Regions from separate parts of the Paenibacillus sp. FSL R7-0297 genome, predicted to be linked through region 3. Evidence: riboswitches for the same ligand, from Rfam matches in the RefSeq annotation. Region 3 holds a riboswitch; each other region holds the start of a gene.

Region 1 (5,410 bases), 2.8 Mb from region 3:
TCGACATGCAATAGCCGTACATATTAATCCTTTTATTCCGGCTGATACTGCCGGCCTCTGAGGAGATGTTAATAATCAGACGCTGTTTGCTCTGCAGCAGCAATCCCATGAGCGCATTGCTCACTCTGAGCGCACCGAGTGTGTTCACATTATAGAGCTGCGCCATGGCCTCATCATCCATATCCACGAGTATTGTTGCTTTGTCTGCGCGGTGGATAATACCGGCATTGTTGATAATAATATCGATATGGCCCGTACTGCCGGCAATACTCCGTGCTGCTTCCTTCACACTCTCTGCGCTGCCGATATCAAGAGGGACCAGCATCAGCATGTCCTGGTATTGCGCTTGCAAAACTCCCAAAGCCTCCGATTCTGCTAAATACTGGCCAGCAAAAACTGTGTACTTATTCTCCAGAAGAAAGCGTACCATGTAAAACCCGAGCCCGCGGTCAGCACCGGTAACAAAAGCGACCCTTTTCATGAATTGCACACCCCTCATACCTGCTTATTTATGCGCAGAGCGTTACTGCATCTCTCACACATTAGCATGGCATTTAGCCTTTAACAACATCCCCCAAGGGAGGGGGGGATAAGCCTGCTGAACATTCTTTTGCTTTAATTTTGAACTATGTTACAATCAAGAATAATAGTTGTTAACAACACAATTGTTGACAAGATGCTTTCAAAATTCTATTCCAGAAAGGTGATCCTCTGATGTCTATTCAACAAATCCATACACTGGATGAACTGCAACAATACGTAGGGCAACCCGGCAAAAAATTGCTCTTCAAGCACAGCACCACCTGCCCGATCAGCGCCAAAGCAAATGAGGAGTTCCAGGCCTATACACAGAATTCCGACACGCCTGCCGCCATTGTACATGTTATCGAAGACCGTCCGGTTTCCAATCAGATTGCCGAGGATTTCGGGATTAAGCATGAATCGCCGCAGATTTTCCTGCTGGAGGATGGTGAGGTCCGCTGGAACACTTCCCACTGGAAAATCACCCGTGGCGCCATCAAGGAAGCTGTGGAGCAATGAGCCAGAACGTAATCATCTATTCCACATCCGGCTGCAGCGACTGCAATCAGGTGAAGCAGCTGCTTGAGAGCAAGGGCATTCCCTTCGAAGTCAGAGATGTGATGACCAGTACTGTCTATCAGGAAGAAGTCGAGAAGCTGGGCTTCATGGGTGTTCCAGTCACCGTATCCGGAGACCGGGCTGTCAAGGGCTTCAATCTTCCTGAGCTTCAGGAGCTTATTGAAGCAGCTGGTCGTTAATAAGCTTACCCGTATGCAAAAGGGTGCCGCCCTCCCAGCAGGGCCGGCACCTTTTTAGGGTTCAAAATTATTCTGCCGGGAAAAAACTCCGTCATAGCTTCACTCCGTTTCCACACCGCCGGGCGAAGGCATCCACCGATGACGGTTCCAGCAGATCCAGCGCCTCTTTATTGACAGTCTGCCCTTACAGAATCAAATGATAATCCCTGGAGTATGGTCCAAGTCAAGCATTCGGAAAGCGGGAATTAGGCCCTCCGGGATGTATCGTTTGCAGGGCTAGAACGGAAGCATTTTCGTAAAATCAGACTCTAATTCAGGGACAATTTGTAAACCGCCATAATTACCCTAATAACACAATCACGAATCTATTTGCCTGACGGGTAACGCATACAATAACATTTATCTCCCGTTATCTCCCGATTACTCACTAATACACCATTTTTCAAAAATCCATTATCGACGGTATTTCCGTCTAACGCATTAATATTTCCGGAGTTCCCCTGCCACTGCCTCCCAAAAATAAAAAACGGCGATTGAGCGAGATAAACGGATGATAACCGGCCACATATATGGTTTTAGTCTCCAATATTCCTTGCGAAGCAGCAATTTATTGCAAATCCGGCGCAGAAGCACTCTTTTCCATTTTTACAAAGACAATCCTAAAAGGGTATGATTCGTGTTGAAAGTTAACAGCGATAATGTGAATGCACGCTGAATTTCCGCCAAGCGGAAAACGGGGGAACCATCAGGCCGCAGGCCTACTTGGGGTGAATCCGAAGGAGACTTCAATTGCGCAGTCTCAAAAGGTAGGGCGACTCTCACCGTCCGAATCCGACAGCTAACCCCGTAAGCGTAAAGAGAGAGATCTTGATCCGCCACGATTTTGCCCCAGGCTTCTTACGCCTGTAACAAAACCGCAGCAGAGGTCCTCCTCTGTCTGCGGTTTTTTGCGCACTTATTCCGGCGGATCAGCATTTCGGCAAACCAATCAGCTATATATCCAAACAATAAAATCGCCCACATTCAGGAAGGAACGTGTCCACATGCCAGACCCATTATCGACCAAGGCAGCTGCCGCTGCCGGATTCACCGGCTATATTGAGCAATACAGCGGAACCGTATATGCACTTAGCTGTCTTCTGCTGGAGAAGGGCACCCGCGCCGATCAAGCCACAACTGCCACATTCGCGGCACTCTTTGAGCCTTGGCTAAAGGGTAGCATCCAATCGGACTTCTCCCTTGCCGCCTACAGGGAATGCATCCGGCAATGCTCGCTGGTTGCTCAAGACCGCGGCCGCTGCTCTTCTGCCTTGCTCACCTGGGAGGATCAGATTGCCAGCGCCTTATGGTACGGCATCCAGCTGCCGCTGCCCGAGATCAGCCTCATCCTGCAGCGAAGCGTTCCTGAGCTGAAAGCGCAGCTCAGAGAGATTCGCGAACATATGGCTGCTGCGCGGCCAGCTGTCCCGCGTCCGTCGGCGGGATAGGGAAAGCTGCTGGGGCCTGCACCAATAGACTCAGGCAGGCTGCTGCGATCTATGCGGACTGTAGATCCGTTATTTCGTCCGGTCAGGCCATTCAGCGATCCATGCGGACTCAGAGGACCTTAACTAACCCGTTTCGCCTCATTTTGAGCTCCATCGAACAATATAAGCGCTCCTGAGTCCGCAACGAGCAAAAAAGCAGGCTTTTTCACAAAATAAGGTCCTCTCAGTCCGCGTAGCACTACGTATGGGAGAATTCCGCTGACGGCAAGCTAATAAGTTCTCATTCCCTTAAGGCTCCAGGTTACGCTCACTGAAGCTCCCAACTTATACACATGCACGCCTTTGGCAATGTACATTTGCCTGACAATAACGAAAAGCCGCAGCTTCCGCCACGGCTCTCTATTTGCTCTCGTGCCAGCGCTTAAAACACTAACACTTGTATTGAATTCACTAACCAACCCATACCCTGTTCTTGCCTATGCTGTCTGCTCCATTCCAGAAATCAGCGCTTGCCCTTGCCGCCCTTAGCGAACCGCCAAAAAGCCATGCAGCATCCGAGCAGCCCGACGCCCAGCAAGATGGTCTGCAGTGCTCCCAGCCAGGTTGATTTGTCCGACGGGATCAGACTGCTGATAATGATCAGCAGGATGGAGACCGCGACCAGCACGGGGGTTTGTCTACTTTTTTTCACGAAAAATCACCACTCCTAATTACTAATATTACTAAGGTACACTATCTGCGGGGTTTTAACCAGTTTGGGGGGGGTTGTGATCACTCTATAGAACAGCATTATTCATAAGCCCAATCCGGTTGATTCGCTAAATCACTTACATGCAACTAATTAATAACATCCTATCCCCCGCTTCACATAAGTCTATCTGTTTAGATACGAGGATTAACAATAACATTGCAAATCAGTTTTATCGTGGATATAATATGTCTGTAATAACTATTTAGTGAAATTAAAGGAGACCGGGCTATGACGGAGTTTTGGGAAACAAGCTTCATAGAAAAACAAACGAGACCTGATGCGCCTCGGATAGATTCCGGTACCGCATCGCCTGCCTTGCCTGCTCCAGCAGTTCGGGCACTTGGCTGAGTGCTCCGGCCTGACCGGAGACCATAATCGTTACATTCAGCTTGAGGATTCCGCCCAGCGACGAGATCAGCTCCTGAGCGAAAGCAAGCAGCCTTGCCTATATCCACAAATTATTTCATGCTCTTAAATCCCTTATTCTTAAGGAACATCGAGACGGCCAGCGCCAATACGATGATCCCGCCCCCTGTCATGAATCCCTTAAAATATATACGCACTTCAGATCCGTTAGACGGGGTTATCAGACTTAGCATAATGAGCATCAGACCCGAGAATACCATCATCACGAATTCCTGTTTCTTTTTATCCATTCTAAACACTCCCCAAAAGGTAAGTAGTACTTTGTTTATCTTTGGACTGTGAGCAGCCATTATAGATCGGACAAAAAGACGCCGAAAAGGATGCTTTTTTAATACCCAAATCAGACTATCGACAACTTGAAATCAGATAAGGCGTGTTTTTATCATGTATAAATCAGATTTATTCAGAAGGCATTATTCTATGCTTAAAATAAGCATCTTACACCATTAAATCAATATGTTAGACATCTTAATTCATTTTCAATCCACTAACTAAAAACTGCGACGAATTGGCTCATAGATAAAACCTTTGTTTTAATTTCAAATGCATCATATAAGAACTTAATTTTTTTCAATGTTTTTTTATCTTCAGAAATAAAATATTCTGCACCCATACCCCAGAATGCATGATTCTCATCTCGAAGAATGTTATCTAATGTATTTTTTTCAGTAATGCCTTCTTTAAACAAAGGGTGAAAGTCTAGCAGCATGTAGCCATTGCTGAGCAACAATCCAATAGGTAACGGTTCCTTTGAATTCATTTTAGACCATTGAATAACAGCATCCTTCCATCCTGCTTTCAATTTTTCTATATCAGAAACATCTAATAAATCAAGAATAGGCGACATATATTTAAGCAGGTAACTATACTCCATATTATTCCGATCTGTGCTTTCTTTAACAAATTCCATTACCCTATCACGTAGATTTTTGTATGAATCTACAGATGAAAAAAAATTAGTGAGTAATTGGTTTAGAGTGTTCTTCTCATTGTTATCTGCTTGTTTAAGTATTTCTTGTTTAAATAATCTGACTGGTGATATCTTTGAAAGTATTATGCGGCTTAACTCTTCGCTCCAACCAATCACCCAACCGTCAGTAATTTTCTCGAGAAACTCCAAATCTCCTTGAACTTCCATTTCATATTCAGGTTTAAATCGGTTTATTCTATCATTAATATGCGCGAGGCTAAAAGGGAGCCTATATTTTTTTTTACTTATTTTACGAACAATCTCTCCGAACTCCATATCTAAAGCTAGCTTGTTTGCTCTCGGATTTTTTATATACTTGACTACATTCCAGTCTATATAGACATAGGGTGAATGCAAGTCAATTTCTTGGTTAATTTCCATTATATACACCGACCTTAACTATAATTTCCTCATACTGCGATATATTTTTTTGTATTTCAACACTAATTGGTCAATTCGTTAAAATAGTCAACTATATAGATTGAACTTGTGATTT
Region 2 (5,410 bases), 2.2 Mb from region 3:
CTTGATGACGGCCCGATTCTGAAATATATTATCCACCCGGAAGGTCACATCGCCGCCATAAGATTTACGAACGACCAAGTCTCCTAAATTCATTTCAACACCACCTCTACCCCATGTTATGGGCAAAGGTCCCGGATGGTTCATCACACAGCGCGTTTTCTATTGATTAAGCAATTCCTGCTTCCAGCAGGACAGCACTGAGACGCGCATATTCCTCCAGGCTAAGCGTCTCACCACGGCGGGAGGGCTCAATCCCTGCTTCCGCCAGCAGAGCCTCCAGACGTTCACGTCCTTCTTCAGGGAAGAAGCGGGCCTTCAGGTTATTGGCAATTGTCTTGCGCCGCTGGGTGAAGGATGCCTGGACGACATCAAAGAAATGCTTCTCATCAGCTACTTCAACCGGCGGGCGCTCTCTGACCTTCAGCCGGATGACGGCTGACTCCACATTCGGCTGCGGAATAAACACCGTGCGGGGTACCATGCAGACCAGTTCAGGCTCGCTGTAATACTGGACGGCAATGCTGAGGCTTCCGTACTCTTTACCGCCCGGAGAAGCCGCCATACGTTCTGCAACTTCCTTCTGGATCATAACGACGATGTTATCAAGCGGCACCTTCTCTTCCAGCAGCTTCATGAGAATAGGGGTCGTTACATAATACGGGAGGTTGGCCACTACACTGACCCGGTCCACACCGGCGAAATCCTCGGCAAACAGCTCCTGCATATTGACCTTCAGTACATCATCATTGCGGATCTTTACATGGGGATAGGGTGAGAGGACATCCCTGAGGATCGGAATCAGTCTGCGGTCAATCTCCACCGCTGTGACTGCTCCCGCTGTCATCGCCAGCCTTTCCGTCAGGGCTCCGATACCCGGGCCAATCTCCAGTGCGCCTGCGGCAGTATCCAGGCCTGCAGCATCGACAATTTTGTCCAGAATATTCTGGTCGATCAAGAAGTTCTGGCCCAGGCTTTTTTTGAACGAAAACCCGTACCGCTGTATTATTGCTTTGGTTCTGGTTGGTGATGAGATATTCAGAGTTTCGCTCATGAAGTAATGCCTCCCTGATCAATTTGGGCGAGCGCGCGCGCGAACTCTTCGCGTGTAATACCGAACATCGCCAGACGCTTGTACAGCTGCTTGCCGTTGCAATAACCGATACCGAGCAGATTGCCAAGCTGCATTCTTCGCTCTGCTGCCTGTGCGTGTACCATCATGCCTGCGGCCATAAGATCATCCAGCCCGATTACAGCCGGCGCCCCCTCAAAAGACGTGTGAACATGCTCCAGCGCATGGCGGATGGCCTCAGGCGAAGCATTCTCCACACCTATATCCCCTTTGCGGGTAGCGTCCTTCTCCGGAATGAACGCATGCTTGCATCCGGGCACCTTGGAGGAGACAATTTTACGAATCCGTTCTCCGGCATGATCGGGATCCGTGAGGATGATAACCCCTCTGCGCTCCATGGCTAATGTAATCTTCGCAATGACCTTACGGTCCACTGCGGATCCGCCTGTTTCAATCGTATCCGCTTCTACGGCCCGCTTAACGGCTACGGTATCGCTTTTACCTTCGACGACAATTAATTCTTTAATCATAAATAATTTACTCCCCTACTCTAAAACGCAAAAAGAAGAGGATTCGCTCCTCTTCTTTTTGGCTAAAGAATGTATAAGTGATGAGCGGTAGCTCTCTAAATTCCGTAAGTGCTACCCCCACTATATCTTATAAACCGCTAATTTGCAAAAGACTTGGCGCTTAGTTAAGCTCCGGCTTCACAGGTCCAATCACATAGATGGTCCGCGACTTCCGGCCGAAATTACGGGCATGGCTTAGTGAATCGTAGTAAACATCCACCTTGTTGCCTTTGATGGCACCGCCGGTATCCTCTGCTCGGCGAAACCCTAATCCCTCAATGTACACCCACCAGCCAATTGGTATTACATTCGGATCCACTGCAATAGTGCGGCCTTCCGTTACGCGTGTGCCGGAGGCGGTACGTGTTCCAATTCCCGGTTCTTCCGAGGAATACGCCGTCATAGATACGTTTTTGATCATTTTTTTGTATTCAAAATCTACGCCTGCCTTGCTCGTGACGTTGTTGCTCTTCGCGCTGACTTTGGATAATTTGGAGGTTGTTGTTGCTTTGGATGTAGTTGCAGCAGCTACAACAGGCTTCGGAACCGCTTTGGTGCCGACGGCAATAACCTTGTCTTTGGTTACCGTCTGAACTTCCTTGCCGACCATATTCATGGAGACTAGCTCCCCATCCTGATATATCTTCTCGATATGCTGGATGATCGCGCCCGGCTTGCCTGCCTGTGCAACTCTTACGTCTCCCTTATACAGAGAGGGGTCTGCGGTTTTGATGACCTTAAAAGGCAAGTTTACTGTCCGCTGTACGGTCTGCTTGGTAATACGGACAATCTTGACTTCCATGTCGGGTGTGACTGCGGTATCAAGCGAAGGGAAAATCTTATCATTGCCCTCCAGGCTGTAACCCAGCTTGGTAATGGCATCTCCGAGCGAATCCTCGGTGGTGTATAGGGTCTTGGTTGCACCGTCTGCAGTAAGCAAAAGCTTCTGCGCACGGGTGATTACGACACGGTCGCCGTCTTGTATTTCATCACTAAGGCCAATAGATAGCTTATCATACGGCTGCAGCGAAATTTGTTCCTTTGCCAGCACATCACTGAGCAGCGTTTCCCGCGTTTCCAGTGTCTGCACCTGTCCGTCTATAACTAAAATTATTTCTTTATTGCTCTGACCGTGTACGTACAGCAGAATTAACAGTGCGATAACAATTGATATCACACCTGCAAGTGAAAGTACGCGAGGATTCACTTGCTTCAGCCGTAATGCGAAAGACCTGCTGGATGATTGCGAATCATGGGATACCTCTGGTTGGAATACGCCCACTCTCTCCATCCTCCTTACATAGCCCCGTCGTCCAAGTTATATCATGGTGACTGCATCATTTCTGACGAAACTAGGTTTGAGATTGCAACAGGATACGCCCGCATTGCTCCAGCGTTTCCTGCTCATGGATCGCCTGCTCGGCATAGCTACTCCGGATATCTGTTGTATAACAGTATGCCGGGAACATCCGCATTATTCATAACAAAAAAAGCCCAAAAAAGAGTTCACAGAGGACTCTTTCGTGGCTTCTCCGGTGTCGAATACGCGGGAATGTTTATGCACGAGGTTTCCTCTCTTACTTGCGCTTACGGGGTTAGCTGTCGGGTTCGGGCATAAGAGAGACGCCCTATCTCAGGTCACCCGCTCACGGCGGTTGCCCTCAAATTCACCCCAAAGACCACGTGAAGAAATCAAATAAATTCTGCGGCAATTCTGTGTTGTACTCTATGTACGGGCATGCGGCAGGGCATTTATTGGTTCCCCCGTTCTCCATACGGAGACTCAGCGAGACGATCCATGAAATAGTGACTGTCACAGTAACAACAGCTCACTGCACTGAAAAGATGATATCCTGTTTTGATGCATGTTGTAAAGGACGATTCAACCACGTTTACGTAAAAAAATGATTAAAATATTGTAATATTCAGCCGTTTTTGGACTATAAAAGTTTAATATATCGGCTATACTTCATTTTTCACCGCTTTTTCTCCCGTTTTCAGACAATCCCAAATCGTTCCAGTGCGTTCGCATACGTAATTTCAGCCAATTCCTGTAAATCAATCCCTTTTATTGCCGCAGCTGCCTCCGCTACAAGTCTTACGTGTGCGGTCTCATTCCGCTTGCCGCGGAAGGGGTGCGGAGTCAAATATGGGGAGTCCGTTTCGATCAGTAGCCGGTCCAGCGGAGTCTGGGCGAGCACCTCTTTGGGCACCCTGGCATTCTTAAACGTAATCGGTCCCCCGAAGGACAAATGGAAGCCGAGATCCAGACACATTTTGGCGCTTTCCCAGCTGCCGGAGAACGAATGCATCACCCCTCCAACCTCACCCGCTTTTTCCTCCCGCAGAATCCGGATTACATCCTCGTGGGCATCGCGGTTATGGATACAGATGGGCATCTTCAGTTCACGCGCCAGGCCGATTTGCTTGCGGAATACCTCATGCTGTACATCCTTAGGAGAGGTGTCCCAATAATAGTCAAGTCCGATTTCGCCGATGGCCACTACCTTGGGATGGCTGCAAAGCGAAGCGATCCATTCGAGGTCGCCCTCCTTCATACTGAATGCATCCTGGGGATGCCAGCCCACCGCTGCATAAATATAATCATATTTCTCTGCGAGCTCCATCGTTGTCGGTATCGTCTCCCGGTTGAAGCCAATATTGATCATTTTACTGACTCCGGACTCCAGTGCCCGGGCGATTACCTCCTCGCGGTCCTCGTCGAATTGCGGAGCATCCAGATGGGTATGTGTGTCGAATAACTGCATTATATTACATCCTTTCCGCCTTGATTTCTATGAAGAATTACAAGTATTTTAGGTTATTTTGCAAAAATATCTGCAATGGAGGACGGCAGCCGTGGAAGGGCTTTCTGCAGCCTGTCCTGCGGGAAATAGAGATGGTATCTGCCTCGGTGAATCCCGCTGATCGAGCGTACAATATCTGATACCTCAGAGATCTCCCGCAGCTTATCATGACGGTCCAGAAGCAGAATCTGTTTACTGTCAAAAGCATCCCCCGGACGAAATACATCATAAGGAAGGTCTGTCGGAAAATCGATTTCCAGATCATAATCCGCTCGCAGTCCAGCACCCGCAAAGCTGCGGCGGATTTCGTCAATCGTCTCTGTATCCAGATGCTCCATCTCCACATATTTATACAGTTTACGATGAATAAAACGGCTGCACAAGTCGCTTAAAATTTCATCTTTCTCCAGCGTCCACTGCATGAAGGCTGTCTGCATCAAAGCCTCGTCCAGCAGCAGGTACTGCTGCACTGTTACATCCCCGCGGAACAAATCACTGAGCGGCTCAATCATGAACCGGAAACCATAATCCTCCTGCACCAGCTCCTTGGCTCTGCGGAGAATCTGGCGCAGAATAATCTCCGAGCTGCGTGTTACCGGATGGAAATAGACCTGCCAGTACATCTGATAACGTGACATCAGGTAATCCTCAATCGCATGCATGCCGGATTCTTTAACAACTACCCGGCCGTCATAGGGGCGCAGCATCCGCAGAATACGGTCAATGTCAATGGTTCCGTAATTCACCCCTGTATAATAGGCATCACGCAAAAGGTAATCCATCCGGTCTGCATCCAGCGGCCCCGACACCAAATTGACAACAATTTCATGCTCATACGTTTTGGAGATCACGGAGGCTACTTTATTAGGGAAATCCTCAGCTACATCACGCAGAATAGCGGTAATTTCCGTATCCTCCAGAATGATCCGGCAGGTCCAGTCCTCATGATCCATCTCAAAAGCTTC
Region 3 (5,410 bases):
ATATTCTCCCTGCCTTCAAATGATGCCGGCAGACTCAATGCGAGTGCAATGGAGAGACTTCCCTTTAATCCGCCCCAATTCAAAACAATCTTCCAGGAGGCCGGAAAATTCTTCAGAAACCTGAGACTGGCATACAACGCAATGGTCCGTCCTGCCAGTACGATAAGAATCGAAGCGACAATAAGCAGCCATTTATCGGTAAAATCAATATTTCTAATCTCAAGTCCAATCATCAGGAAGATCAATGAGTTAGCCACCAGGGTGATGACATCCCAAAATGAATTGATATTTACCTTCGTGGTCTCTGACATACCTATCCGCGAACCGTAATTTCCAAAGATCAGCCCGCTTACCGCGACAGCAATAACTCCGGATACATGAAAGTGCTCCGCGATAAAATAGCTTCCAAAAAACAGCAGCATGGAGAATCCGATCTCCAACGGGAAATCATCATAAAGACGAATTAATTGCGAGAACAAATATCCCATTATCGCTCCGATAAGGATACCGCCTAAAGAAAATTTTAGGAACAGCAGAATTCCGCTGCCAACCCCTACCCAGCCCATTTCCATATAAGACAGCAGGTACACCGAAGAGATTTGAAACAGCACTACAGCAATCCCATCATTAAAAAGAGATTCTCCTTCTATAATAGTAACAATATTCTTCGGGACACCCAAAGATTTAAAAATCGAAATCACACTAATGGGGTCTGTCGCACTCATCAGCGCAGCAAAGGTGAAGGAAACAATAAGCGGAAGGCCCAGCCCCCAATACACAGCCAAGCCGATGATGAGAAATGACAACAAGGTTCCTCCAAAAGCCAAAGCCAGCACCGGCTTATGTTGCTCCCGAAGATGGGAGAAAGGAAGCTTTAAGGTGGCATCCCCCAAGAGAATCGGTAAGAATAATGAGATGATGATCGCCTGAAAGACATGCGACTGGGTGATGAAAGCCTCTGCTTCCACCAAAATAGGAATATGCACAAACCCCAGCAGCAGCCCCACCACTACAAGCGCGATGGAATAGGGCTGATTCATTTTTTTGGCAACTGCAATGACTCCCATGGATATGGCAAGCAGAATTAATATCTGAATAAATACATCATCAAACTGATTCATATAACACCCCATATATTGTTTTTTAGAGGAAAGATTTCTTCAGCGAATCAGTATCCACATCTATTCTATTATTAGCAAATCAGCTGGCAATAATCATCTATCTCCCTCCTACTTGCCGGCCGCCGCCCGCTGAAAACTATGCTGTTCCCTAAGATAATCCAGCAATATACGGTTGAAGAGCTGGGGTTGACACAGGTGACTCGGGTACATGGCGTCTTCAAGGATCGCCAGGCGGGCAGACGGATACTTGCCGGCTGTTCTTTTCACCTGCTCCAATGCCCATTCATTCTGATTCCCGGATACAACAAGAACAGGAACCTGCAGCCGTAACGCGAATCCGTAGCTGTCCGTTTGTCTAAGTGCCAGCCGCTGCATAATTAATTCAGTGGTCCGTTCATGCACAAGCTCTTTCCTGAGAATATGATAAGCTGAGAGCCATTTATTGTAGGTGATGCGTAAAGAACGGATAAACATTTCGGCAGGAAGATAATGGGCGGCCCATGCGCAGACCTCGAAGATTCCTTTCACTTTCCCGCCTCTAGCTGTGTATTCTCCCTGGAAATAGCTGTCCACCAATACCATATTAATCACCCGCTCAGGGTACAGATAGGCGAATTTCTGGGCGAGCACAGCACCACTGGAACAAGCTACGATAACAGCCCTCTCTACAGCCAAAGCGTCCAACAACAGCTTCAAATCTTCACATTGTGTGTCTACGATCCGGCTAATCTCCACATCCATTTTCCCCGATTGTCCGTTCCCTCTTAAATCGAATACGACCACTTTCGCACGCTTGCTGAAATAATCCGCTTGCGGGTCAAACAGATGATGGGAGGTCGAATAATCATGAATAAAAACAATGGGCAGACCGCTGCCCGACATCTCGTAATACAGCGACGTTGCGGCATAACCAATGCATCCTCTCATGAACGCTTGCGGGGTTAGCTGCCGGATTCGGGCCCTGAAAGTAGCCCTACTCGTTTATCCGAGATTCACCCCATATAACCTGGTTCCCCCGCTTCCTATAAGGAATTCAGCGATTAAGTATTATTTTGCAGACGTTTCCTGACTTTCTTCCCCCAGGACCTTCAGATCATCCTGTATGCTCCCCTTCCACAAGGGGACTCCGGAACGGTAGGCTGCCCGGCCATTTAAATGGCCTGCCACCGGTGAAGTGATGAATACAAAAACAATCGCCAGCAGCAGCTTGACATTAACCGTTCCGTCTTTAAACCAAAAGTACAGGAAGCCTCCTGTCAGCAAGCACAGTACCCCGAAGGTTGCACTTTTGGTAGCCGCATGTGAACGCAGGTACACATCAGGCAGCCGGACTAAGCCGAAGGCACTTAAACCGCAGAAGACTGCACCAATTACCACAATAATGGAGCTAATCAGTTCACCTGTCATTCGGGTTCCCTCCATCTTCTATAACGGCTCCCCGTTCAATATATCTGGCCAGTGCCGTTGTTCCAATAAACGTAAGAATACCGATAACCAGAATGACTTCTAGAAAATCCTGGGTATCCAGCAGCATACAGAAAACGGTGATCATAGCGAGTATATGAATGCCTATCGTATCGAGTGCGGTAACCCTGTCTGAACGGGTTGGCCCTTTCAGGAGACGGAACAGGCATGCCAGCATCGCCAGCGCCAGAATGATCATGGCCACAGTTAGTATAACTTGGATCATTACCGGGTCACCTCCATAATTGCCTGTTCGAAAGTGCCTCTAATCTGCGTGACCAACAGCTCTGCATCTTTAATATCAATAGCATGAATGTACAGCGTCTTGCCATCCTTCGAAACATCAAGGGTCAGGGTTCCCGGTGTCAGACAGATCAGGCACGATAACAGCGTAACCTCCCAAGCCGAGGTCAAGGCAGTCTCATAAGCAAAGATGCCGGGACGTATAGCCAGCTTCGGACGGATGATATGGCCGATGACCACGAAATTCGAGACCGTAAGTTCACGGGCAAAGATCAGCAGAAGCTTCAGTATAGCCCATATACGTATGAGATAGAATGGCCGGGTCCGGGCCAGGGATTTCGTCAAAATCAGCAATAATATAATACCGAGCACATAGCCTACGATGAAGCTTGAACCAGAGCCATTGTTATTTATCGCCATCCACAGAAAGGCAATCAACAGATTTAACAGGAATTGTAGGGCCATCTTCTCTACTCCTTCATTATGGCTTCAATGTATAGCGCAGGTGAAGCCAATACCTCTCCAGCCTGCGATACATAAGTATACACGGACTCGGCACCAACCCCCATTGCAATCACAAGCAGCAGGAGTCCGGCGGCAACAGCCGATGCAGCCTTCAAGCTCACTTTAGGCAGCTCTTTCACAGGTTCATTTCCCCAGAATGCCAGCCTGAACACCTTCATCAGGGAATACAGCACCAGTAAGCTCGATCCTAGTCCAATTAAGGACAACGTCAGCATTCCCTCAGCCAGAGCTCCGCGGATGATCAGGATTTTGCCGGCAAACCCGCTCAGCGGCGGAATACCTGTCAGGGCAAGCGCAAGAGTAAAGAACATCCAGCCGATGAACGGATACTTTTTAATCATCCCGCCCATACTGCCTAGCCGGTCAGTTCCAGCTGCGGATATAATTATCCCGCCTAGAATAAACATGAGTCCCTTGGCCAGCATATCGTGCAGCAGATAGAAGACCGCCCCATTCAATGAATCTGCTGTCCCAACAGCAAGTCCAAAGGCTACAAACCCAACGCTGATAATGACGTTATAATTCAGAATCCGCGGGATATCCTTATACGCGACTGCCCCCAGGCTACCGAGGATCATGGTAGCAGCAGCCATCCAGGCGATCCAGGCATGGGTGAAGCCGGGATCGTTAACAAACAGCAGCGTGAAGGTGCGGATGATTGCATAGAGTCCAACTTTGGTCAGTAGAGCACCGAATAATGCTCTGACAGCCGGCGGAGGCGCACTGTATGACCCTGGAAGCCAGAAGAACAGGAACAGCCCTGCCTTTAGGGAAAATACAATCAGGAACAAAACAGCAATCACATTAAGCACACCGCCTTGTCCCGCTTCAGCGATACGCTGGGACAGGTGTGCCATGTTGAGTGTTCCTACTGCTGCATAGAGATAAGCTACCGCTGCTACAAACAGTGTCGAGGATACGATATTAATGAGCAGATATTTCGACGTTTCTCTTAGCTGAAGTTTGGTCCCTCCGAGTGAGATGAGCGCATAGGAAGAAATCAGCATAACCTCAAAGAAGACAAACAGGTTGAAAATATCCCCGGTAAGAAACGAGCCGTATACCCCGACCAGCAAAAACTGAAAGAACGTATAGTAATAGAACCGCTCCCGCTTCTCTCCAATGCTGCCGAAAGAATACAACAGAATCGCAAAACTGACGATCGAAGCCATCATAACCAGCAGTACTGCAAACATATCACCTACAAATACAATGCCATACGGAGGAGCCCAGCCCCCCATCTGCAGGGTCTGTATGCCCTCAGAGTGGACACGTGAAACCAGCAGCGCCGCAACCAGAATGTTCAGCAAACCGCTGAGCGCACTAATCACGCGCTGAAGCCGGATCTTCTCTTTGAAAAAAATCAGGATGACAGCCGTAGTCAGCGGAATGAGAATCGGAAGTACCAATAGATTGCTCATTCGTTGTCCTCCTTAATGCTGTCCATTTCATCAGTACCCAGCGTCTGATAAGACCGATACGCGAGTACGAAGTAGAAGGCGGTAACCCCAAAGCTGATTACTATGGAGGTTAGAATCAGTGCCTGCGGCAGCGGATCAACATAAGTATCCGCTTTGCCCAGTACAGGGGCTGCACCCTTTTTGAGCCCGGCCATTGTGAGCAGCAGCAGATGGACACCATGCGTCAGCAGGGAGGTTCCCAGCACAATGCGCAGCAGGCTTTTGGACAGAATCAGGTATACACCGATCGTGAAGAGAATGCCGACCGCCACCGCCATTAGGAGTTCCATTTCTTTTCCCCTCCGATCGATAAAATGATGTTCATCGTCACGCCGACTACAGCCAGGTATACGCCAAGGTCAAACAGGACGGCAGTCGCCAGCTCCGTATCACCAAGCACAGGCAGATGAAAATGGCCGAAAGCATGACTTAGAAAAGGAGCATCAAACAGGAATGAGCCTGACGCTGTTAGAATCGCCAGCAGGAGTCCGGAAGCTGTAAGCAGCCGGTAATTCACAGGGAGCACCTTGCGTACCTGATCCATTCCAAATGCGATTGAAATGAGGATCAGCGCAGCAGAAGTCATCAATGCCCCAA
Region 4 (5,410 bases), 3.5 Mb from region 3:
GGACGCTAAAGACAGCTGGAGCAGCGGCTAATGCTACTGAGCCTCCAGAGAATACTGGCAGGACAGCTGCCGCTAACGACGCTTCAGCCACTGAATCCTATGGGATGCACGCCTATACCCTGGCCGGACAGATCCGCCGCGAAACTGACGAGATTCTTAAGGAAGAGGCCCAGCTGGTAGAGGAGTTTGCGGCTTTACGGGCGGGCAGCGGTGAGCTGATCAGCCAGATCTGCGGGACCCAGCAGCTTCTGGAGCATCTGAAGACCAACAGCGGACAGACCGAAGATCTCATCAATGAAATGTATGGCAGCCTCTCTTTTTCCTCCAATAAAATTGAATTCGCCAAAGAGGCCAATATCCAGATCTCGGCGGAAATGCAGAAGGCTTCGGCGGTATTTACTGAATTTGTCAGCTTGAATGAGGACCTGCGGGGGCATTTCCGGAGCATCGAGCAGCTGGCAAAGATCATTACGGATATTGCTGAGCAGACGAATCTGTTGTCGCTGAATGCAGCGATCGAGGCGGCGCGGGCCGGAGAGCACGGACGGGGCTTCTCGGTGGTTGCCACAGAAATCCGCAAGCTGGCCGACAGCACGCGCAGTCATGTGAAGGAGATCATGGGCTCCCTTTCGGGGATGACCCAGGTGATGGAGCAGCTTCACAGCAAGTCCGGTGACGGGACAACGGCGATGACAGAGACGAATGCGAAGATCAGCCAGTCCACGGTATACATGAACGAGATCGTGGAAGCGGAGGAAGAGGTATTCCAGCATCTGGAGAAGATTCAGGAATCGCAGGAGAGCAGCATGGAGGATGTGGAGCAGATCAATGGCGATCTGCTGCGTATTCTGGAGAAATCGGGACAGGATGCAGGGCAGTTCCAGAAGATGGTGCTTACCGTCCAGCAAAAAGCCGACCACTATCAGCAGCTGCTTAATCATTTGCATCAGATAGAGCAGCTGCAGCAGCTGGATGAAGCACAGAAGACTGGCGTATAAGCAGAAGCGAGTATCCGATAAAAAAGACTACACCCGGCAGAGGGAATGCAGGTGGTCAGCCTCTTTGCTATGTAACAGCACTGCTCCAGAGAAACGGAGCAAAAAGGAGTAAATCATCGGCCGCTTAAGAGCGAAAGCAAAGTATACGCCTTCATTCGTGCAGGAACGGCATTTTTGGCTTCTTTTGTCAACCGCAGCGTTTTACATTAAATGGCTGCAGGCGTAAGATTCAAATCAACAACCGAATGAAATTTAACTGTTCTCAAATGGCTGAATTCCAGTAATGGGAACGGGGGAACCAACGGTGATTACGGCTTAGGCTCAGATAGCGGCCGCACACCTGGGGTGAATCCTTGCTGCATGCTGTATAACGGTGCTCCGGCAAGGTAGGGCAATCTCGCTGCCCGAATCCGTCAGCTAACCCCGTAAGCCTCGAAGAGAGAGGATGAGCGCCATGATCGATTAACCGACCACGGAGAGCCCTGCTGCTGCTGTGGTCTTTTTGCTGTGCAGGCAGCAGGGGGAGACGGTCTGAATTAAGACGGATAATTCATATAACAACGGGAAAAGTTTATTTATATTGTGATCAGAACTGCCTAAGGAGGTGATCGTTATCTTAACTACATTTATCGTGTGCTTCTGGGTCGGACTGCTCCTGCTCCTCAGCGGCGGACTTCATGGGCATGGCCTGGCGGGTCATCTGCATGCGGGGGGCGGTGACGCCGGGGGGCCGGGCTTTGTGCCTATACTCCCGCTGATGGTGTTTGTCACAGTCTGGGGCGGCGCTGGTTATATGCTTAGCCGCTTCAGCGGAATGAGCGTGCTTGCAGTAGTGCTGATCTGCACCATGATAGCCTTGCTGACAGGGTGTCTGATGTATGCAGTGCTGGCCCGGGTGATGACCCGGTATGACAGCAGCATGAATGAATTGGATTATGAGCAGGCAGGGCAGCTTGGATACGTCAGTGTACCTGCAGCGGATGGGGCAGCCGGGGAAATGAAATATGTGCTGCACGGAACGATGCGCTCCATTGGAGTGCGGGCAGCAATCGGCCAGCAGCTCGTGAAGGGCGACAGGGTGATTATTTTGAAGGTGGATAAGGGAATGGCGGAAGTAACCCTCTTCGAGAGGGAATTCGGAGAATTATAAATGACGGGGAGTGTCGGACCAAATGGTTATTCTTTATTTAATCTCGGGCATTGTTGTTGTTATTCTGCTGGCTTTGTTCAGTATCGTGACCGCTTATAAAAAAGTCCCGCCCAATCAGGCGATGATTGTATACGGTCTCGGCGGTAAAAGAGTGGTGCAGGGCGGCGGGACGTTCGTCATCCCGGGCTTCCAGAACAATAAGACCATCTCGATGATGCTGATGAGCTTCGATGTCATTCCAGCGCAGGCGATGTTCTCCCGGCAGGGCATCAAGCTCAACCTGGAGGCGGTCGCCCAGATAAAAATCAAAAGCGATCCCACCGCTATTCTGACGGCCAGTGAGCAGTTCATCGACCGGCCCGAAGAAGACCGCGAGACAATTATCCTGCATTCGGTGGAGGGCCACCTGCGCGGCTTAATCGGGCAATTGACGGTGGAATCCATCCTCAAGACGCCTGATGAAATCAACAGCAAGATGAGGGAGACCTGCTCGGAGGACCTCGACAAGATGGGGCTTGAGGTCGTCAGCTTCACCATCAAAAAAATTACGGATGACAAAGGGTACATCGACAATATGGGGGTTCCGGAAATTGAGCGCATCCGCCGCGATGCCAGCATTGCCAAGGCGGAAGCGGAACGCGATATTCAGATCAAGCAGGCCGAGGCGGAGAAGGAATCCTCCATTGCCAAAGCCAATGCACATCAGGCCACCATTGAAGCGGGAACCGCCGCCCGCGCGAAGGAGTCCCTGTACGAGAAGGAACTGAACATTAAGCAGGCGGATTTCAAGCTGGAGACAGAAGTGAAGAAGGCTCAGGCGGATCTTGCGTATGAATTGCAGCAGAACAAAATTAAGCAATCGCTCGTTACCGAACAGGTCAAAATCACGCAGATGGAAGCGGAGGCCAACCGGACAGTCAGGGAAATCGAAGTCGAGCTGAGACAGCGGGAGCTGGAGGCAACGGTGATCAAGCCTGCCCAGGCGGAGAACCAGGCTACGATCATGAGAGCCGAAGCCGCCAAGCAGCGGCAGATTCTTGAGGCGGAAGCCGAGGCAGCGACAACCACCAAGCGCGGACTGGCCACGGCAGAAGCTGAGCTGGCGAAAGGGAGAGCGAATGCGGAGATTGTCCAGCTGGCCGGAGCGGCGGAAGCGGGAGCCCTGGAGAAGAAAGCCGAAGCGTACAAACAGTTCACACAAGCTGCGCTTACCGTGGAATTCCTGAAAATACTGCCGGAGCTGGCTGAGAAAATTGCTTCCCCGCTCGCCAAGGTGGATAAGATTACAGTGATTTCCCAGGATGGAGCTACCTCAGGCGTGAACAAAATTACCGGCGATATTGCCAAAATAATGGCCCAGGTTCCTGAGTTGACCCAGACGCTTACCGGTATGAATGTGACCGAAGCGCTCAGCGGACTGCTTGGCCGGGATAAAGAGCAGTAATTCATATACAGCAGCAATAAAGCCGCCGTTCTTTCGTTAATGGAGAATTGCGGATTTATTGCTTTTTTGTATTCCGGGTTTCTCTCACTGGTTACAGACGTGAAGTTAGATTTGTAGTAAACTGGAAGGAATGTACAGTCTGCCCGCAATTATTCTACAGAAAAGAATGTGATATGTTTATGCAGCTTCAGGCTCGACTGCCGGCCAAAAAATGGCTGGAGAAGTATCTTTCCGGGGAAGGGATGGATTACCGGCAAATTATAGCTTTATTTATTCCGATCCTGATTGACCAGGCTTTCATCATCGGGCTAAATCTGGTAAACACTGCGATGATCAGCTCATCCGGCATGGCGGCGGTCAGTGCGGTGAATATGGTAGATTCACTGAATATTTTCCTGATCAACGTGTTCGTTGCCATTGCTACCGGCGGGACAGTGGTCGTTGCGCAGTACAAAGGCAGCGGCAACGACCGGATGGTATCCCAGGCTACGGCGGGTTCGGTCACCTCGGTATCGCTGATCGCCGTGGGAATCGGAATTCTGCTTATGGGCTTCCACACGCCGATACTGAACCTGCTGTTCGGAACAGCTTCCGCCGATGTGCTGGATAATGCCCGGATCTACATGATCGGCAGCAGTATTTCTTATCTGGGGATCGCGGTGGTTCAGGCTGTGTGCGGTGCGCTGCGTGGCGTCGGCAGGACGCGGGCTTCGCTGATGCTGTCGCTGATCATGAATCTGTTATACGTACTCCTGAACGTAGTCTTCATTAACCTGCTGCATATGGGTGTGCTGGGGATGACACTGGCGGTCAACATCGCGCGGTATGCGGGCATGATCTTTGCCCTGGTGTACCTGTTCAAGATTGACACGGTACTGCGTGTGCGGGTCCGCGACCTGTTCCATGTTCCGCTCTCCATGCTGCGCAGAATTATGTTCATCGGTGTTCCATTTGCAGCAGAGCAGATGTTCTTCAATGGCGGCAAGCTGCTGACCCAGATATTTATTGTTAGTATGGGCACCTATGCTATTGCGACCAATGCTATTGCCGGCTCGCTGGCGATGGTGTTTCAGATTCCGGCCAGTGCGTTGTCGCTGACGATCGTAACGGTGGTCGGCCAAAGCATCGGACGGGGGGATGTGGCAGATGCCAGAAAATTCATCAAGTCCTTCCTCTGGATCGGTTCAGCCTCGTATGCCTTGGTCGCCCTGATCCTGATGCCGCTGTTCCATCCGCTAGTGTCGATCTTCTCTCCGCCTCCTGAGATCATTGACGACTTGTTTATAGTCCTGCTGGTGAATGCCATTGCCCAGATTCCGCTGTGGGCGGTCAGCTTCATTCTGCCGTCCGCGCTGCGGGCAGCGGGGGATTCCCGCTTCACCTCTATTACCTCCATGCTGTCGATGTGGCTGTTCCGGGTTATATTCGGTTACATACTCGGGATCGTCCTCGGCTACGGTGTGCTGGGGGTCTGGCTGGCGATGAACTGCGAGTGGGCGGTCCGCGGAGCTGTTTTTCTATGGCGCTTCAGAGGCGAGAAATGGTTTGCGCACAAGCTGATATGATAGCTGCTGGTGATAAGGCTGTCCCCTGGCGTATCTCCCATATATGAAACAGACAACAGAGCAGTGCTGCTCCCGGTACCAGGCAGCGCTGCTTTGTGTTTTTCGCATAGTGTACAGACTCCCTGCAGGTGGTGTAATGAAGGCTGCACGATACGATGCCGAGCTACGTTAGGCGGTCCAAGTGTTCTCCGGTAGGAGCGGCTTCTTCAGGCAAGCAAGTGGATAAACGTATCTTAATTCGTCAACTTCTAAG

What was found. A riboswitch is a leader RNA that binds a small molecule or an ion and turns the genes downstream of it on or off. The one in region 3 is predicted to bind cyclic di-AMP.
Positions count from the first base shown of each region.
Region 1: it holds a riboswitch for cyclic di-AMP, as region 3 does, so the genes downstream of both, MKZ24_RS01785 (hypothetical protein) here and MKZ24_RS14075 (alpha/beta fold hydrolase) in region 3, are expected to answer to the same signal.
Region 2: it holds a riboswitch for cyclic di-AMP, as region 3 does, so the genes downstream of both, MKZ24_RS04520 (3D domain-containing protein) here and MKZ24_RS14075 (alpha/beta fold hydrolase) in region 3, are expected to answer to the same signal.
Region 4: it holds a riboswitch for cyclic di-AMP, as region 3 does, so the genes downstream of both, MKZ24_RS29125 (hypothetical protein) here and MKZ24_RS14075 (alpha/beta fold hydrolase) in region 3, are expected to answer to the same signal.

Region 1 covers NZ_JBBPAQ010000001.1:424,711-430,120, forward strand. The annotation lists gene MKZ24_RS01770 (SDR family NAD(P)-dependent oxidoreductase) at 1-481, opposite strand, end outside; gene ytxJ (bacillithiol system redox-active protein YtxJ) at 715-1,041, shown strand; gene MKZ24_RS01780 (glutaredoxin family protein) at 1,038-1,280, shown strand; cyclic di-AMP (ydaO/yuaA leader) riboswitch at 1,980-2,147, shown strand; gene MKZ24_RS01785 (hypothetical protein) at 2,324-2,767, shown strand; gene MKZ24_RS01790 (hypothetical protein) at 3,270-3,458, opposite strand; gene MKZ24_RS01795 (hypothetical protein) at 3,977-4,174, opposite strand; gene MKZ24_RS01800 (hypothetical protein) at 4,432-5,295, opposite strand.
Region 2 covers NZ_JBBPAQ010000001.1:1,055,821-1,061,230, forward strand. The annotation lists gene yabG (sporulation peptidase YabG) at 1-93, opposite strand, end outside; gene rsmA (16S rRNA (adenine(1518)-N(6)/adenine(1519)-N(6))-dimethyltransferase RsmA) at 167-1,051, opposite strand; gene rnmV (ribonuclease M5) at 1,048-1,599, opposite strand; gene MKZ24_RS04520 (3D domain-containing protein) at 1,760-2,920, opposite strand; cyclic di-AMP (ydaO/yuaA leader) riboswitch at 3,208-3,437, opposite strand; gene MKZ24_RS04525 (TatD family hydrolase) at 3,636-4,406, opposite strand; gene MKZ24_RS04530 (HD domain-containing protein) at 4,460-5,410, opposite strand, start outside.
Region 3 covers NZ_JBBPAQ010000001.1:3,222,071-3,227,480, reverse strand. The annotation lists gene MKZ24_RS14080 (cation:proton antiporter) at 1-1,121, opposite strand, end outside; gene MKZ24_RS14075 (alpha/beta fold hydrolase) at 1,230-2,048, opposite strand; cyclic di-AMP (ydaO/yuaA leader) riboswitch at 2,037-2,170, opposite strand; gene mnhG (monovalent cation/H(+) antiporter subunit G) at 2,169-2,528, opposite strand; gene MKZ24_RS14065 (Na(+)/H(+) antiporter subunit F1) at 2,518-2,811, opposite strand; gene MKZ24_RS14060 (Na+/H+ antiporter subunit E) at 2,811-3,293, opposite strand; gene MKZ24_RS14055 (Na+/H+ antiporter subunit D) at 3,299-4,774, opposite strand; gene MKZ24_RS14050 (Na(+)/H(+) antiporter subunit C) at 4,771-5,103, opposite strand; gene MKZ24_RS14045 (Na+/H+ antiporter subunit A) at 5,091-5,410, opposite strand, start outside.
Region 4 covers NZ_JBBPAQ010000001.1:6,696,920-6,702,329, reverse strand. The annotation lists gene MKZ24_RS29130 (methyl-accepting chemotaxis protein) at 1-998, shown strand, start outside; cyclic di-AMP (ydaO/yuaA leader) riboswitch at 1,257-1,445, shown strand; gene MKZ24_RS29125 (hypothetical protein) at 1,603-2,148, shown strand; gene MKZ24_RS29120 (flotillin family protein) at 2,171-3,592, shown strand; gene MKZ24_RS29115 (MATE family efflux transporter) at 3,772-5,157, shown strand.